Regions from separate parts of the Marinococcus halophilus genome, predicted to be linked through region 2. Evidence: predicted binding sites of a transcription regulator. Region 2 holds the regulator's gene; the other holds the start of a gene.
What was found. Region 2 encodes LexA, which represses DNA repair genes until DNA is damaged. Its sites were predicted from a motif close to CGAACATATGTTCG; they were not measured.
Positions count from the first base shown of each region.

Region 1 (8,942 bases), 240 kb from region 2:
TTCCTCAACCTGTTGTTGTTTTTCGTAGAGAGACTCCTCTCTGCGCTCCAAGGATTCTTCCTTTTTGTCCAACGTCTCACTTTTTCGGTCAAGGGTCTCTTCTTTCTGCATCAAGCGGTTTTCTTGTTTTTGAACTTCATTTCTTCGTTCATTCAGAGTACTCTCTGCTTCTGCCCGAATTTGATGTGCTTCGTCTTTAGCTTCCAACCGCGATTCTTTTAAGATTGTCTCTGCCTGCCGCTCAGCTTCTTTCACAATCTGGCCGGCTTCGTGCTCGGCGCTTTTGAATTTCGCTTCGGCAATCGCTTTTCGGACAAAATATCCAATCAAACCAACTATCAATGCACCGATAACAAGCAAAATGGAGATGATTGCAGTGTTCATACATGTCACCTCCTCTTGCTATCTGATTGTTCACTTTCGGTTGTTGCGAAAGTTGCATTGATGATTCTTTTTCGTGTCCGCATTGTTCTGCTTGCGAATAAATACGCTCATCGAAGTGCGGAACAAAACAAACGTTCCACTTCTTTATTGTATCTTTACCGTAAGACGCTGTCAAGAAAGCTCACTGGCAGGAATCCCTGTTTTTATAGGGATTGACACCGCTTTCCTCCATCTCCCGCCCTCCGTTTGCTCCGTGCTGGCGGCACAAAGGCCGCAGATTTTTAACTCCCCGGCCGCTTTTTCCACACAAAAAGGCGCCGGAATCCCGGCGCCCTGGCAGTGCTTTAACGGTTCGTATCTGCTGTTTCTTCTTCTTCGGCAAGCAGGCTGGATTCATGCGGAGCTTCCGGTTCTTCCTCCGCCTCGTCCGGTTCGGCCTGGATATCATCAAGCTTGTAGTGGTCGCGGATTTTCCGTTCAATCGCTGCGGCCGTGGCTTCATTTTCTTTCAGGAACTGCTTCGAGTTTTCCCGTCCCTGACCAAGGCGTTCGCCTTCGTAGGAATACCATGCGCCGCTCTTGAGCACAATATCGAGCTCGGCGCCGATATCAAGGATCGAGCCTTCCCGCGAGATGCCTTCGCCGTACATGATGTCTACTTCTGCCTGGCGGAATGGCGGTGCTACTTTGTTTTTCACCACTTTGATTCTCGTTTTGTTACCGACCATTTCGTTGCCCTGCTTGAGGGTTTCCGCCCGGCGCACTTCAAGCCGCACCGAGGAGTAGAATTTCAGCGCACGGCCGCCGGGAGTCGTTTCCGGGCTGCCGAACATGACGCCGACCTTCTCACGGATCTGGTTGATAAACATCGCGATCGCGTTCGATTTACTGATTGCCCCGGAAAGCTTACGCAGTGCCTGGGACATTAAACGCGCCTGGAGGCCGACGTGGCTGTCGCCCATTTCGCCTTCAATTTCTGCTTTAGGTACGAGTGCTGCGACGGAATCAATAACGAGAATGTCAATGGCACCGCTTCGTACGAGGGCTTCAGCAATTTCAAGCGCCTGCTCGCCGGTGTCGGGCTGGGAAAGGATCAGTTCATCAATGTTGACGCCAAGCGCCCGCGCATAGCTCGGGTCGAGGGCGTGCTCCGCGTCGATAAATGCCGCCGTGCCGCCGTCGCGCTGGGCAGCGGCGATCGAATGCAGGGCAACTGTCGTTTTACCGGAGGATTCCGGCCCGTAAATTTCCACGACACGTCCGCGCGGATAACCGCCGACCCCGAGGGCAATATCTACGGCGAGAGCGCCGGAGGAAATGGTGGAAATGCGGCGGTCGGTCTGGTCTCCGAGTTTCATGATCGACCCTTTACCAAACTGTTTTTCGATGCGGCTCAGTGCTTGATCCAATGCGGCTTTTCTTTCGCTCATCTTATCTCTCCTTCAAGGATATATACTATTAAACGGACACCCTCTTCCCCACGAAGAGCATATCCATACATGCCTGCTGTTATTCAGGAAGCGTCCCCGCTGTTTTCCTGCTTTCTATATTATATCTTTTTTTATTCGATTTGCCAACAGATATGCGAACATTTATTCGTGTTTTATTTCCCGATTTCTCCATCAAAGGCACGAGGTTAAAAAAGCTCTTCAACGGCGGCTGCCGCTGAAGAGCGAACGGATTACTGGGACTGGCGCTGCGTGTTCCGGCTCGGACGGGCCGGGCGCGGCTTCGCCGGCTCGAGGTTCACGCGCGTGCCGTTGATGCGAGCGTGCCGAAGGGCTTCGTACACAAACGGAGCGCTGTCCTGAGGTACTTCCACAAAAGTAAACTTGTCAAAAATATCAATTTTGCCGATCGATTTGCCGGGAATGCCGACAGCGTTCGAAATTTCTTCGATTAATATTTTCGGCGTCATGTTCACATTGCGGCCGACATTGATAAAGAATCTTGTCATGCCGCGGGCACCGCCGGTTTCACCAAAGCTGTAGCTTTCATCGGATTCGCCGACGGTGGAGGCGAAGTTCAGCTTCATTAATGCCCGGACCACGTCCTTCGGATCGTACTCGGTAAGCAGTTCCTCAGTGATGTCATTGAACAGGCCAAGCTCCGACTCCTCCTCCATCTGGGAGGCAATCTGGCGCTTCCATGCTTCCTGCTGCTTCTCCACCACTTCTTCGATGGTCGGCACCCGGTGCGACGGGATATACATCTTGATTTCCGACTCGATCGAACGCAGATGCTTCATTTCGCGCGGCGTTACAAGCGTCAGCGCTTCGCCTTTGCGTCCGGCTCTGCCTGTACGGCCGATGCGGTGCACGTAGCTTTCCGGGTCCTGCGGAATGTCGTAGTTGATCACGTGGGTGACGTTCTGTACGTCAATGCCGCGCGCCGCGACGTCTGTCGCCACCAGGAATTCAATCGACGCGTCGCGGAATTTCTTCATAACCGCATCGCGGTGCTGCTGGGTGAGGTCGCCGTGCAGGCCGTCTGCGAGGTAGCCTCTTGCCTGCAGAATTTCCGTCAGGTCGGCTACGCCCTTTTTCGTCCGGCAGAAAATAATGCCGAGGTCCGGGTCGCGTGCGTCAAGAATCCGGCAGAGAGAGTCCTGCTTGTTGCGCTCGAGCACTTTAAAGTACGACTGCTCGATGTTTGGTGCCGTCACTTCGCTTTTGTTGATGGAGACCGTGACCGGGTCCACCATATATTTTTTCGACAGCTTGCGGATTGCCGGCGGCATCGTCGCCGAAAACAGCAGCGTCTGCCGGTCGACGTTCACCTGTTTCAGGATCGCCTCAATGTCCTCCACAAAGCCCATGTCGAGCATTTCGTCCGCTTCGTCGAGCACGACGGTATTTACTTTGTCGAGGTGCAGCGTTTTGCGGCGCAGATGATCCTGCACCCGCCCCGGCGTACCAATCACAATCTGCACGCCCTGCTTGAGCGCTTTAATCTGGTGCCCGATCGACTGGCCCCCGTAAATCGGCAGCGAACGGACATTTAAATGCTTGGAGAGCTTCTGGATTTCCGAGGAAACCTGAATGGCAAGCTCGCGGGTCGGAGTAATGATAATAGCCTGCACGTGCGGCTCCTCGGTTACCTTATTTAAAATCGGTATGCCAAACGCTGCTGTTTTACCGGTACCGGTTTGTGCCTGTCCGATCAAATCCTTCTGTTCAAGAGCATCGGGAATTGCTTTTTCCTGTACCGGGGACGGCTCTTCAAAGCCCATTTCCCGTACAGCCTGTTTAATTTCGTCTTTCATTTGAAAATCATTGAATGTTGTCATTTTCTACCACCTTTTCTTTCCATAACAATCGGCACCCTTCATATAAAGCCATAAAGCGGACACGATCCCTGGTGCCGGCGATGTGAATTTGCTTTGAGATCGTTCCGTGCGGACCGGAAACCCCGATCCAGACAAGCCCGGGCTCTTTACCTTCATCGCGGTCCGGCCCAGCGACACCGGTAAATGAAATACCAATGTCGGTATTGAATTTTTCTTTCACCTTTTCGGCCATCGCTTCTGCACAGGCGGCACTCACGGCGCCATCCTGTTCGAGAAGCGGCCGGTCAATGCCAAGAATGTGCTGCTTGGCCGCTTTGGAATACGTCGTGACGGACCCCTGAAATACGCTTGACGCCCCCGGCACGTCCACGATGGATTTTGCAAACCAGCCGCCGGTCAGGCTTTCCGCTGAAGCGATCGTCTGGGAGCGCTCTTTCAGCACATTCACCGTATGGTTAAAGACCGAATCGTCATCGTAGCCGTAAAAATGCTCCCCGACGCGCCTTTGCACCTGTTCTTCCACGCCTGCGATCATCTGCAGCGCTTCATCTGCAGTCGCAGCCGCCGCCGTCAGCCGGAGCGTGACTTCCCCGTCCCCGGCCAGCGGAGCAATCGTCGGGTTCGTCTGGGCTTCAATCAAATCCTGCAGCTCCTCTTCGAGCGAGGATTCCCCGATGCCGTAAAAACGGAGCACCCGGGACGACACAAGCCTGCCGCTTCCGGCAAGTGCTGCCACGTAAGGCTCGACGTCATACTTGTACATGGACTTCATTTCCCGGGGAGGCCCCGGTATTAAAATGTAATGCGTGCCGCCTTCTTCAACCGCCATACCGCACGCCATGCCGTTCTGGTTAAAAAATACCGTGCTGTTCTCAGCGTAGTGTGCCTGACGCATATTGGACGCCGGCATTGCCCGGCCCGTCCGGTTGTAGTAATCCTTGATTTTTTGCGCTGACGCTTCGTGCACGAGCAGCTTCCGGCCGGTAAAGTCTGCTATCACGTCTTTGGTAATATCGTCCTGCGTCGGCCCCAGGCCGCCGGTCAGTATGACGATATCCGCCCGTTCGGAGGCTTCTCCGACGGCTTCTTGCATCCGGGTTTCATTATCCCCCACCACGGTGTGGCGGTACACATTCACCCCGAGAGAAGCTAGTTCCTTTGATAAATACTGGCCGTTTGTGTTGGCAATCTGGCCCAGCAAGAGCTCTGTCCCTACTGCGATAATTTCAGCATTCATTACACGTTCCTCCGATACACCTTACATCGTCTTCATAATCACAGCGCGGTTTTTCCAGAAATAATCGACGCCGGATATGATGGTTAAAATAACAGCGATCCACATAAGCACGTCGCCTGTCGGAATGCCGGCATAGGAAAATGGAAAGTGGTGAAGCAAGAGCACCACAATAGCAACCATTTGGAATGTGGTTTTCCATTTCCCAAGTCCGCTTGCCGCAATGACGTTCCCTTCTCCCGCAGCCACCAGCCGGATACCGGTAACCGCAAATTCGCGGCTCAAAATAATGATCGCCATCCAGGACGCCAGCATAGAAATGTCAATCAGCACAAGCAGGGCGGCCGTGACAAGCAGCTTGTCCGCAAGCGGGTCCAAAAACTTGCCAAACGAAGTCACCAGCTTGTACTTTCTTGCAATATAACCGTCGAGCCAGTCGGAAACGGCTGCGATCGCAAAGATGACCGCTCCGATGAAATGATGCACCGGCAGCCCGGCGTTTCCTATCGACCATGTGCCAAACGGAAAAGGCACCAGGACAGCGATAACGAATAGCGGAATCATCAGCACCCGGGCGATCGTAATTTTATTAGGTAAGTTCATAGCGTCCTCCTACTTGCAAATCGTGCTGTTCCGTCCACATTCCAGTCTTTCATATTGTATCACATATCTTTTTTTCTCATGGAACAAAACGCACAATTTGTTTATGGCAAAGCAAAGCCTTCGTTCTGAAACGCTCAGAAGCGAAGGCCGGATTTATTCTTCTGGCACTGCCGTAAATGTAATTCTCTGGTGGGTGCCGTCCGAAGGATAGGAAAATTCCCGGCCGTTAACGGCCAGCTCCATATTGTTTGTGTTGCCGACGTTGACGGTAATCTCTTCTTCTTCATACGTTTCCTCAAGTTCATCACCGGCTGACTGGCTAGAGAACATGTCGAGCATGTCGCCTTCTGCATTCGTCACATCCACGTAGGAGTCTCCACTGAAATTCATCGTCAGCTCGAACGTTTCCGCCCCGATCACATCATACGAGGCGTTGTCTCCTTCAGCGGACGTTTCTTCCAGCTGCACATCGGCACCGCCGTTCTCTTCTTCGTCAGTGCTTTCGTTTTCTTCCCCGCCCGCTTCTTCGTTTTCCTCCGGGGCGTTTTCTGCACTGCCTGCGTTCTCTTCTGCGCTGCCTTCATCGTCGCTGCCTGCGCCCGACTCAAATTGCACACCGGTGCCCTCATCGCTCTGCTGCTGTTGAGTCTGCGTATCGCTGTTCACATTTTGAAATAACAGCCAGATGCCTGCCCCGATAATTAAAAGAAAAATAAGCGCAAACACAAAGGGCAGGAAGGATGTTTTTTTCTGTTTCTGCTGCTGGCGCGGCTGCTGATTTCTGCTGCGCGTCTGCTTCCGTGACGTCCGCGACGGCATCGCGGCCGGCTGCTGTTTCGGTGCCGGCAGTTCACCGCCGTACTGCCGGAAAATGTCCTCGGCATTCAGGCCGAGCGCTTCGGCGTAGCTGCGGATGAACGCCCGGGTATAAAATGCTCCCGGCAGCGCTCCGTAGTCGCCTTTTTCAATTGCCTGTAAATACCTTCGTTGAATTTTCGTGCGCTGCTGCATCAGCTCGAGGCTTGCCCCCTGGCGCTCGCGTTCCCCGCGAAGGTATGGTCCTAATTCTGCCATAACGGCTCACCTGCCCCTTTAACTAATATCAAAGGATGAAAACCCCGAGTCCACCGTATCGTAAGAAATCACCTGGCTTTCATCGTTTCTCAGCTCAATCATGCAGTCAAAATCATCCGCCGTATACGATGTTTCCCGGATAAAAATATCCGGATGCTCAACGACCTTGACCGCAGGCAGGCGCATGATCTCTTCCACGAGGTCGCGGTGCTTCCGGGCCGCCCGCATGGTAGTGACAATTCCGTCGATAATAAACACGTGGCTGTTTGTTCGTTCGTCCTCCCCAAGCTGGGTGCGCATCGTCTGGCGCAGAAGCGTTGACGACACAAATGTCCACCGTTTGTTGGCGCATACGCTTGCAGCCACAAGGGATTCGGTTTTCCCGACCCGGGGCATGCCGCGGATACCGACAAGGTAGTGGCGGTCCTTTTTGAACAGTTCGGCCATAAAATCGACCAGCAGCCCGAGGTCCGGGCGCACGAAGCGGAACGTTTTCCGGTCATCGGCATCGCGTTCAATATAGCGGCCGTGGCGGACAGCGAGCCTTTCCCGCAGGCCCGGCTGCTTAACCTTTCGAACGGAAATGATCTGAATCGTATCCAGAATGGCGCGCAGCCGCTGAATCCGGTCATAGCTGTCACAACGGAGAAGCAGCCCCCGGCGGTTGCCCTCCACGCCGTTGATCGTCACGATATTGATCGCAAGCATGCCGAGCAGCGAAGAAATATCCCCGAGCAGGCCGGGGCGGTTTTGATGAATTTCATATTCCACGTACCATTCGTTGCCAGCCATCAGGCGTTCCCCCTCTTATCTCTACTGCTTTTATTGTACGTCATTTTTTCCCATTTGAACAGAACATGCGGGGGCTTCAGGACGGAAATAAACCGTCGACGCGGAGCACTTCCCCGTGGACATAAGCGGCATCCGGCGAGCATAAAAACGCCACGGTTCCAGCCACCTCCCCCGGTGTGCCAATCCGTCCGAGCGACACGCGCCCGGCGACGTCCTGCCGTTCCTCCTCCGACAGATGCCCGAGCATCGGGGAGGCGACCGCTCCCGGCGCCACCGCGTTTACCCTGACGCCGGACGGTCCGGTTTCTTTGGCAAGCGACCGGGTGAACGCTTCAATCATTCCTTTGGCCGCCGCATAGGTGGATTCCATTGCTGCTCCTTCCCGGGCCCATACGGAGCTCACAAAAACAATCGTTCCTTGGCGGGCACGGATCATTTCCGGGAGGAGTGCCCGGCTGACCGCAAGCGCGCTCATCGCATTTGTCTGAATAATCGAATTTCGGTGGGCGTACGTGGTTTCCTGAAATAGTATGTATTCCTCCATGCCTGCAGCATGAATAAACGTATCAATATTTTGGGGCAGCCGGGCGGTAAACGCCTCCTGGCCTGCCTCGGTGGCAAGATCGCCGTAGACTAATTCTGCCTGCTGTCCGTTTTGGCGGCAGCGCATAGCTGTCTGTTCTGCGTTTTCTTTTCCTTGATAATAATGAAGCAGAAGCGGGCGGCCGGAGGCAGCAAGCCGTTCAGCTGCTGCGCTTCCAATTGCCCCGCTCGCTCCAGTCACCAGCGTCCAGTCAGGCATCGGTTTCGCCCTTCTGGTCGACGATGGAGGTTGTTCGGTTGTCGATGCGGAATTCATTTTGCAACAATCCGGAAATGTCCTCGAACGTCACCTGCTGCATAATGTCCACTGCATCCATGACCGATGCGCCGTGAAACGCGTAGCGCGTGCCCTCGGTAGCGAGAAATTCAGTGGAATTCAGCTGTTTGACGAGCTGGCCTAGCAGCTTTTTGCGCATCCGTTCAAAGCGCCGTTCGTCCATGCCTTCAGTCTGGGCGTGTGCGATAATGTCAAGCAGCCGTGCCTCCGTTTCTTCCGGCTTCGGCGTATTGCCGCCAATGGCCGCGAGCGAAAACGAACGCTCAATCATCGCCTCGCTTGAAAAGCTGTCATCGATCAGCCCTTCGGAGTACAGCGTTTCATACGCCTCCGAGCCTTCTCCGAACAGCGTTTCAAGCAGCAGCTCCAGCCGGGCTTCCTCGTACAGCAGGTTCTCCGTTGCGCTGTGCAGTGACAGCTTGTAGCCAAGAAGCACCTTCGGCAGGCGGATGCTCATCTTTTCGACTGCCCTGGAATGAAGCGCCGTTGCCGGCTCGTTCACTTCAACGCGTTCCACGTGGTCCATCGGCGCAAATTCCTTTTCCGCCTGGTTGCTTCGTACGAGCTCGAAAATGTCTTCAGGCTCCACCGCCCCTGCCACATATAAAATCATGTTGGCCGGATGGTAAAACGTATGATAACACGTATACAGATCATCCTTGGTAATCCGGTTAATGGACTCAGCG
Region 1 covers NZ_FVZD01000006.1:1,246,991-1,255,932, reverse strand. The annotation lists gene rny (ribonuclease Y) at 1-384, opposite strand, end outside; gene recA (recombinase RecA) at 729-1,814, opposite strand; gene B5066_RS12410 (DEAD/DEAH box helicase) at 2,066-3,673, opposite strand; gene B5066_RS12405 (competence/damage-inducible protein A) at 3,657-4,910, opposite strand; gene pgsA (CDP-diacylglycerol--glycerol-3-phosphate 3-phosphatidyltransferase) at 4,932-5,510, opposite strand; gene B5066_RS12395 (helix-turn-helix domain-containing protein) at 5,664-6,584, opposite strand; gene B5066_RS12390 (DUF3388 domain-containing protein) at 6,603-7,376, opposite strand; gene ymfI (elongation factor P 5-aminopentanone reductase) at 7,453-8,178, opposite strand; gene yfmH (EF-P 5-aminopentanol modification-associated protein YfmH) at 8,171-8,942, opposite strand, start outside.
Region 1: recA (recombinase RecA) is a predicted target of LexA. The motif match lies at 1,970-1,983, and genes of this name have one in related genera.

Region 2 (8,942 bases):
CAGCGGATGGTTATTACAGAAGCAGATATGGAAAACGGGACGTTGATTACTTCCTACGAAAATCTTTTGAAGGAATTTGAGGACAACGGGTACTGATCAGCGGTTAAAAAAACCTTATAGGAGGCAACTATGTCATTTCATAATTCAATAGGGAAAAATATCAGGATCGCGCTTGCGGATATAGCGAAGGAAGACAAAGTGCTGAATCTGATTCTTCCTCCTAAAAGCATGGAAAAATTTATTATCGTAAAAATAGATTCCATTGATGAAATGGGAGTATGGATCGAGCACGAAATAGAAGCCGAGCTTGATGAAAATGATGACGGAGAAAAGCTGCTGCAGACCCAGCGCGAGAAAAAGTTCGTCCGTGCAAAATTCCTGATCAAGTGGCACTACATCGAAGGCGCCTATGCCCCGCTCGATGATGACGTTAACAGCAAAATGAAATTTCTGCGATAAAAGGAGGAGCCGCACATGGACAACTGGATTCACCAATTATCAAGCACCGCACGGCAGAACAAAAAAAACGCGTCCACGGTGGAGGAAGAAAAGCAGATGGAAAGCATACGTGACTGCTCGGAGCAGCTGAGAGGCATGTTTGATGAATTAATGGGCACCATCAACGGCCGGTCGGATTTAAAAGTGGAAAAGGTTAAAGGCCACAAGCATGTGAAATATTTTTACGGGGTTTCCGAGCTCATTGTTGAGTCCGGCGACATTTTCACCCGCAAAGGTTTTCTGGAAATGAGCTTTAAAATCCGCATTAATGACTCTGCCTACAACGTCAGTGACGTCCGGCCCCGCAGCGCTTATTTGAAAGATTTAAATTCATGCAGGTGGGAAACAGAAACAGGCATGGCATTTGATGAAGAACAAGTGTCGCTTTTATTTAAGCAAGCACTGCTTCCTTATATTGAAGAATAAAAACAACAGTGGCAGCCGATATATTTCGGCTGTTTTTTGTGTTATTAAATTGTCGCTTTTAATTTTTGTTTAAAAATATACAATAATAAACAGTCATTAATGTTTCAAATTTAATACACTAAAATAATTTCCGAAGCCCGTGACAGGTTAAAAAGAATCATAAAATAAAATTCATAAATTGAAAAATAATAGTACTTTATTACTTGAAATTGGAGTATTATTAAAGAGAGGGGGAAGAACGATGGCTGTCGTGTATGTTAACCGTCACGTTCGTTATGTTCAGGTATTGTTAAGCGATGAAGGCAGTCTATTGCACTGTTTGACGTGGGAAACCGATGAGGGAGTGGTGTTTGACGTACATGCGCTCGACGACAGCTCGTTTTCCCCAAAGTATGACCGGATTTATGTGCCCTTCGACCAGAAAACAATGACTCTCCATGGAAACACGTATATTTTGTATTAGCCGTAGTTTATATCCAGGCGCCAAGTAGCTGAAACTAAACAATTTTTACTGGTGTTTTATTTTATATACACATTGGTGTGTTGAATATGTTGATGATTTGTTGCTTGTGTAGTTTGATTAATGTTTTATTTTTAAGACAAGGCATGGTTGTTGCTTTACGGATACGGATTATCTATTGGAGCAGGGATTGTGTGCGGATGGTGATGGCTGCCTGGCATTTCCTATGCAAGGGGGTGCAGGAGTGTTATGCTTTGGGCGGGACAGAAGTTGAAAGGAGCTTGTGTTATCTCTCAATTTTCGTATGTAATCGATGAACAAGGCAACGAAGTATTCGTAGGGACGGAAAAAGACATTAAGGAAATGTTTCCGGACAGGGAGAAACATATTTTTAACACCGAAGAAGAACTGCTGGGCGGTATACGTAATTTCCGGGAAAATGAACGGATTATATCCGTGGTGAGCGATCTCCCGGTGCTGAATGAACACTGGAAGGATAAGGACAATATGTAAAACAGCTTTGCTTTTTACTGGGCAGCTTTTGGACGGGCCTGTGATTACCCGGGCTCGGGCCGGACTTTTTGATAAAGTCCGGTTTTTTTATTGATACGGGCGTTTAAAAGCCCGGGCGTAGTATAATGAGACGAGCACCTCCCATTTTTGTTAGAGAGGAAGATGTTTATGAAAAAGAAAAGAAATTCTGCCTGGCTGCTGCTGCCGCTACTGCTTCTGCAGGCCTGGTGGCTTTACCGGGAAGCGGAAAAACAAGGAAAACCCAAATGGAAGTGGAGCCTGTGGGGGTTAACCCAGTTTCCGGTGCCGGCGGTTGCTTTTTATATTGTTCACAAGTGGAAAGAGTGAGCCGGGTGCTTCGAGTTGATGGTTTTAAACCGGCATCCAGGTGTAATAGCATAGTAGGAAGCGAGAAAAATGATGGACCGGCAGCACCTATTAGAGTGAAGGGGCGACAAACATGAAACAGGAAACGCAGGAAATTAACGAAATTATATTGGACGAATCGGCACTGCAGTTTGAATCGGCATACTTGTATCTGGAAACATCTGATCCCGATCGAATCGGAGAAAGTGCCTGGACGATCGCCATTTATAATGTCGAGCAGCAATTTTCCGAGGAATTTACCGGCCGAGACAGCATCAGCATCCGGATCAAAACTGAAGAAGCGGAGTACCAGGGGCTCGTTCAATTTAAGAATATCGAAGGCAGCGATAAGAAGCACTGCCACCTGGACGGCCTTGACGAACTGGTGCAGGTGTAGCGAGTGCCTGGAACGAGGGCGGCAGCTGGGGCTGCCGTTCGTTTTTTATATAGCTGGCCTCCCGATGGACGTTTAATACGCGTAAAATAGGGGATTATAGCTGTGAAAAGAAGATCGATGATTGGAAAGGAGAGAAAAACATGAGTCCAAGAAAAGAAGCGATGGCCCAGCTGGCCGGAAGAGTGGAACGGGGAGAAATTGGAGCGGAATGGTCGCCGGTGGATGAAATCGAGCAGGATCGTTTCCAGGAGCTTGTCGAGCACGGCTACGTCACGTACGCCGACGCTTCCGGGGAAAAGGAAGAGGCGGTCTACAGCGGCATTGCCATCACAAAAGAAGGCCGGGAGCTGTTTGAAGAATATAAGCGCCAGGTAGATGAATAACCTGAACGTATCCGGCGGGCGGTGTTAAACCAGCCGCCTTTTTTCATAGACGCTGGTGAATGCGAAGAAATTTGAAGATTGAACCACCGCCTGGGACGGGAATGGAAGCAGACAGCAACCATAAAACCCAGGAGGATGCAATGCCGACATTAACGCTGGAATCTATTAAAACAGTTACTACAAATGAAGTAATTCATATAAACGATGGCAAGCTCTACGCAGGAGAAGGACCGTTGGAGCGCTGGACAGTGTCCATTATGGACTGTGAAAACAAAGAATTTTTCTATCAGGCATTCAACAGCGCTTCTCCCGCGCTGGATTTGTTTTTCCGGACCGGGGAAGGCTTTCATTTTGGCGGCCAGGTGTACATCACCCGGGCGGATGAGGAAAATATAGAGCTTGAAGGAAGCAGCGCGCTTCAGGAACAGTCTTAATCCCTTCATTAAAAATCGGATCTAAGGAGGATGACTATGCCACAGGAACCGGATTTTTCCCGGGAAGGCTGGAAAGGCTACCGGGTACGCCCGCTCCATTTTGCCGGTGAATCGCTCGAAGTGTATCACGAAACAGAACTGGAGCTGCTCGTCCAGGTGACTACCTCGGCGATGGCAGCTGAAGCAAGTTTAAAGGAAGAAAACGTGCCGGAATGGTTATGGGAGATCGGTATCGATTATCTGACCAGCAAACAGCCGGAGGAAAGAAAACGCCTGGTAATAACTGTGCAGGACGTCACGGACGGCGAAGTAAACAAAGCGTATGAGAATTTACTACGGGATTTTGAAGCACCCTCGATCTGAGAGGGTGCTTTTTGCTTCTATTATATAGAAGAAACAAGGGGAGAACTGGCAGAGAGAGCCGCAGGAGGAGCTTTTCGCTCGCGGACAGGGAAATTCTTTCAGAAAAAACGGGCAGGTGGCTTCTCGAACGGAAAAAACTGTGGTATAAATAAGTAGAGGGGGTGGATGACAGTGGCTTTAGTGGAATTCAAATGCAGAACGCAGCCGCAGGTGACGTACAGCAGTGACGGTCATGAAATTCATTACAAGGTGATTGAATACGCCGACGGCTATGAAGTGGTGCTTCATTCGATGAGTGATTTTCAGCCGGCCGATGAAAAACTGCTGTTTCATCAGGGAAGTCAGGTCATTCACGCCAAAGAGCATACTTACGTATTAGACACCTGTGATTGTGTATACAGCGGGGAGTCCGATGAAACGATCGATCACTCGATCTGTCACAAACCATATTCTAAATCCATGTAGCGGTTAAACGGAGCTTTCCTTCCCGGGAGGCTCTTTTTTGTGGTAGACGCTTGCGCGCATACAGGCTCATATTTGTAATCATTCCGGAAAAGAGAAAGGGGCATACACATGCTGCATTTTGAAAAAAAGGACCTGCACAATTTAAACCACGCGGAGGCGCCGTACGTCTCCATTTACCAGTACGGAAAAACGGATATCAGCAGCCATCCCTCCGACAGCAGCCGCGTGGGACTGTCCAAGCAGGGTATGATGAAGCTGGTGAACTACTGGATCCAGGAAGGCAACCTTGATGATAACGACAAACAGCAGATTAAAGAATGGCTTGACGAGTAACCTCCGGAAGGCGCGGCAGTGAAATTTCGGGTTTAGCAGGAAGGGCGCCGGGAAAAGGAATCACAATTCACCAATCGAAAAACGAGCTTCGGGCACAGCTCAGTGCTGAAGTCGTTAAAGGGGGCAATCGTGATGGCACGCCTGCTTGACTTTTACCAGGGACCGTATGAAGGGAGCCCGGGAGAGTCGGAACATTTCAATGGACCGGTGCTCCACATTTTTGAGCGCGGTCAGCTGCTGCTGTCGATGCAGATTACGGCAGAAGCGCTCCAGAAAAATGAGCTCAGCGTAGACATGATGACGGTGTATGAGTGGCTCTGGCACCGGGGGCTTGAATTTATTGAACGGGAAAACATTACGGCAGCCACGGTGGTAATAATAACCGACCGGGATATCGAAAAGGACGAAATCATTACGGATTACCGGACGCTTGCTTTTCGGAGATAGAACAAAACAGGGCGCCTGCATTCAGTGCAGGCGCCCTGTTTTATGGGATTAAAAGATGGTGCGGAAAACGCCGGTGACTCTGCCGAGTATCGTACAGTTTTCTAAAATAATTGGATCCATGGTGGCATTTTCAGGCTGCAGCCGGATAAAGTTTTCTTCTTTATAGAACCGCTTAACCGTCGCTTCCATTTCGTCTGTCATTGCAACAATGATATCGCCATTATCTGCGGTCTGCTGTTTTTGAACAACGACAAGGTCCCCGTCAAAAATCCCGGCTTCAATCATGCTGTCACCCTGGATGGTAAGCATGTAGACCTGCTCCTCATCGGTCACCATCCGCTCTGGAAGAGGGATGTATTCTTCAACATTTTCCACCGCAGTAATAGGCTCCCCGGCCGTGACTTTACCGATGACCGGAACATACACGGCTTTGCTTTCGTGAATCGGCTCGCTGCCCTGTTCTTCAAGCTCAAGTACTTCAATCGCCCGTGGCTTTGTCGGGTCGCGGCGGATTAGATTTTTGTTTTCAAGGCGGGCGAGGTGCCCGTGAACCGTGGAACTCGAAGCGAGTCCGACAGCTTCCCCGATCTCCCGTACCGAAGGCGGATAGCCTTTTTCTTTTACTTCTTCTTTTATATAATCAAGAATTTGCTGCTGGCGCTTGGATAGCTTCATCTCCGCACCTCCTTTTGAGGAATTTTTCTGAATAAAGTATAGCATGAGGGGAACAAAAACGCAAACACCCGTTCTAATATTTTTGTTGACGGGAACAGGCATTCTGGTATACTGGATGAATATAAGAACATACATTCTCATTAAGGGGGAACGCACACATGAATAAACTAAAAACTTTTACTTCCACGGACTGGACCATGCTTGCCTTGTTTGCATTTGCGCTTATGTTTCTGGTATATTCAGCGGACGCTTCAATCACTCCGGAAACGCTGGACGGCACGGATACAGACCGGCCGGCAGAAATCGTCCATGAAGAACAGCATCCGGTTTTAAAAGACAAGTTAGTCTACCAGGAAGAGCCGTGGGAACGGACAGTGACATTTGACGCTCCCGAACAGTAAAACCCGAACGGAAAGGACCGCAAAGACATGAAAACATGCATTATCTATGCCCGGGTAAGTACGGAAAAAGAAGAACAGCAGTCCTCGCTTGCCAGGCAGCAGGAAGAGCTGGAGGCTCTTGCGGCCGCGAATGGCTGGGCTGTGCAGCAGGTCATTACCGAACAGGAAAGCAGCTATTCGGTGGAACGGGACGGGCTTCTCCGCGTGTTTGAGCTTCTTGATGATACCGAAGCGGATACGCTGTTAATCACGGACGATACGCGGCTTGGACGTGGAAATGCCAAAATCGCCGTGCTTCACGAACTGCAGAAACGGGGCACGTTCATCTATACGGTAAAAGAGGACGGAGAGCTCGAAATTGCGGATACTGACCATATGATTATGGATATTTTGTCCATCGTCGAAGAACACCAGCGCCGGCTCCATAATTTCAAAATTAAGCGGGGGATGCAGCGGGCGGTGGAAAACGGCTATCATCCGGAGGAAAACTTCGGACTGAACCGGAGCGGCGGGCGAAAGAAAAAAGAAGTGCCCATTGAAGAAATTGTTAAACTGAAGCAGCGGGAGCTGACGTTTAAAGATATTGCCTCTACGCTCCGCGGCCTCGGCTACGATATTTCCAAAGCGACGGTGCACCGCCGTTATAAAGAACACGAAAAGCAGGCGGCCGAAACAGAGCAGCAGTGATTTATTTGCGGGAGCGCCAGGTTTTTAATATAATGAATAAGGAACGCACAATTTAAGGGAGGCAACTTATGCTTTCGAAAGAAAAAATTGACCGGATTAATGAGTTGGCCAAACGTCAGAAATCGACAGGGCTGACAGCGGAAGAAGAAGAGGAACAGCACGCGCTGCGCCAAGAATATTTAAGCAAATTCCGTTCTTCATTCAAAAACCAGCTCGAAAACGTCAAAGTGGTGGACGAAGAAGGCACGGATGTCACTCCGAACAAGCTTGAACGTGTGAAACGACGGAACCGCAGCTTCCGGCATTAAGAAAAGGAGGCCTGGTCTTGAAAAAGAGCAGGCCTTTTGATTTTGTTCTTTCTCCGCTAACCCGCTTGTGTAATCGTTTTAAAACCTTTATCATAAAAACGTACATGTACACGGAACCCCCTGCTGAGCCACTTGAGTGGCACGGGTTTCCATAAAAATACATACTGTGGAGGGACATATGCATGGCAATTAGCACAGAACAATTAGCAATTAACACGATCCGGACGTTGTCCATCGAAAGCATCGAAAAAGCCCAGTCGGGCCACCCGGGGCTTCCGATGGGCGCCGCGCCGATGGCCTACGCACTCTGGACCAAATCCATGAACCATAATCCGGGCAACCCGTCCTGGTTTAACCGCGACCGCTTCGTGCTGTCGGCCGGCCACGGATCGATGCTTCTATACAGCATGCTGCACCTGAGCGGCTACGACCTGTCGCTTGACGAACTCAAGCACTTCCGCCAGTGGGGAAGCAAAACACCGGGGCATCCGGAATACGGCCACACCCCGGGCGTGGAAGCAACGACCGGCCCGCTCGGGCAGGGACTGGCCATGGGCACCGGCATGGCGATGGCCGAACGCCACCTGGCGGCCAAGTACAACACGGACGATCACGCCGTGGTGGACCATTTCACGTACGTGCTCTGCGGCGACGGCGACCTGATGGAGGGCGTGTCCTCCGAATCGGCGTCGCTGGCCGGCCACCTGCAGCTTGGCAACCTGGTGGTGCTGTATGACTCCAACGATGTCTCCCTGGACGGCGCCCTGAACCAGTCGTTTTCGGAAAACGTGCTGCAGCGCTACGAGGCGTACGGCTGGCATACCATCCTGATCGAAGACGGCAACGACGTGGCGGCCCTCGAGGCAGCGATTGAAGAAGCCAAGCAGTCCCCGAAACCGTCCATGATCGAAGTGAAGACCGTGATCGGGTACGGGGCGCCGAACAAAGGCGGCACAAATGCGGCCCACGGCGCGCCGATCGGCGATGAGGAATACAACCTGGTGAAAGAAGCCTACCAGTGGGACTACGACGCGTTCCATGTCCCGCCGGAAGTGACCGAGCTGTTTGCGGAAGTGAAAGCCTCCGGCGCGAAAGCCGAACAGGCATGGAACGAGCTGTTCGCCTCCTACAAAGAGGCCAATCCGGAACTGGGCAGCGAACTCGAGCAGGCGATCGCCGGCGAGCTCCCGGACGGATGGGACGCGAAGCTGCCGGTCTTCACCGATGAAAAAGCAGCCACCCGGGCTGCGTCGGGTGATGTGCTGCAGGAAGTAGCGGCCGCGGTGCCGTCCCTGTTCGGCGGATCGGCGGACCTGGCCGGCTCCAACAAAACGCTGATCAAAGCGGAGAACGATTTCAGCCGCTACGACTACACCGGGCGCAACATCTGGTTCGGCGTCCGGGAATTCGCGATGGCCGCTGCTGTGAACGGCATCCAGCTGCACGGCGGTTTGAAGCCCTTCGGCTCGACGTTTCTCGTGTTCTCCGATTACCTGCGGCCGGCCCTGCGCCTGAGCGCGCTCATGGAGCTTCCGCTCACGCACGTGTTCACCCACGACAGCATCGCGGTCGGCGAAGACGGCCCGACCCACGAGCCGGTGGAACAGCTGGCCGCGCTCCGGGCGATTCCGAACCTGAACGTGATCCGGCCGGCGGACGGCAACGAAACGGTCGCGGCCTGGCGCGTGGCGATGGAGAGCGAAACCACGCCAACGGCGCTGGTGCTGACCCGCCAGGGCGTGCCAACGCTCGAAGACACGAAGGACAAAGCGGTGGAAGGCGTGCG
Region 2 covers NZ_FVZD01000006.1:1,487,669-1,496,610, forward strand. The annotation lists gene B5066_RS13595 (hypothetical protein) at 1-96, shown strand, start outside; gene B5066_RS13600 (hypothetical protein) at 130-459, shown strand; gene B5066_RS13605 (hypothetical protein) at 475-924, shown strand; gene B5066_RS13610 (hypothetical protein) at 1,166-1,387, shown strand; gene B5066_RS13615 (hypothetical protein) at 1,634-1,897, shown strand; gene B5066_RS13620 (hypothetical protein) at 2,066-2,245, shown strand; gene B5066_RS13625 (hypothetical protein) at 2,358-2,660, shown strand; gene B5066_RS13630 (hypothetical protein) at 2,801-3,043, shown strand; gene B5066_RS13635 (hypothetical protein) at 3,184-3,477, shown strand; gene B5066_RS13640 (hypothetical protein) at 3,514-3,840, shown strand; gene B5066_RS13645 (hypothetical protein) at 4,012-4,305, shown strand; gene B5066_RS13650 (hypothetical protein) at 4,414-4,638, shown strand; gene B5066_RS13655 (hypothetical protein) at 4,771-5,085, shown strand; gene lexA (transcriptional repressor LexA) at 5,134-5,760, opposite strand; gene B5066_RS13665 (hypothetical protein) at 5,919-6,161, shown strand; gene B5066_RS13670 (YneB family resolvase-like protein) at 6,189-6,848, shown strand; gene B5066_RS13675 (DUF896 domain-containing protein) at 6,917-7,156, shown strand; gene tkt (transketolase) at 7,339-8,942, shown strand, end outside.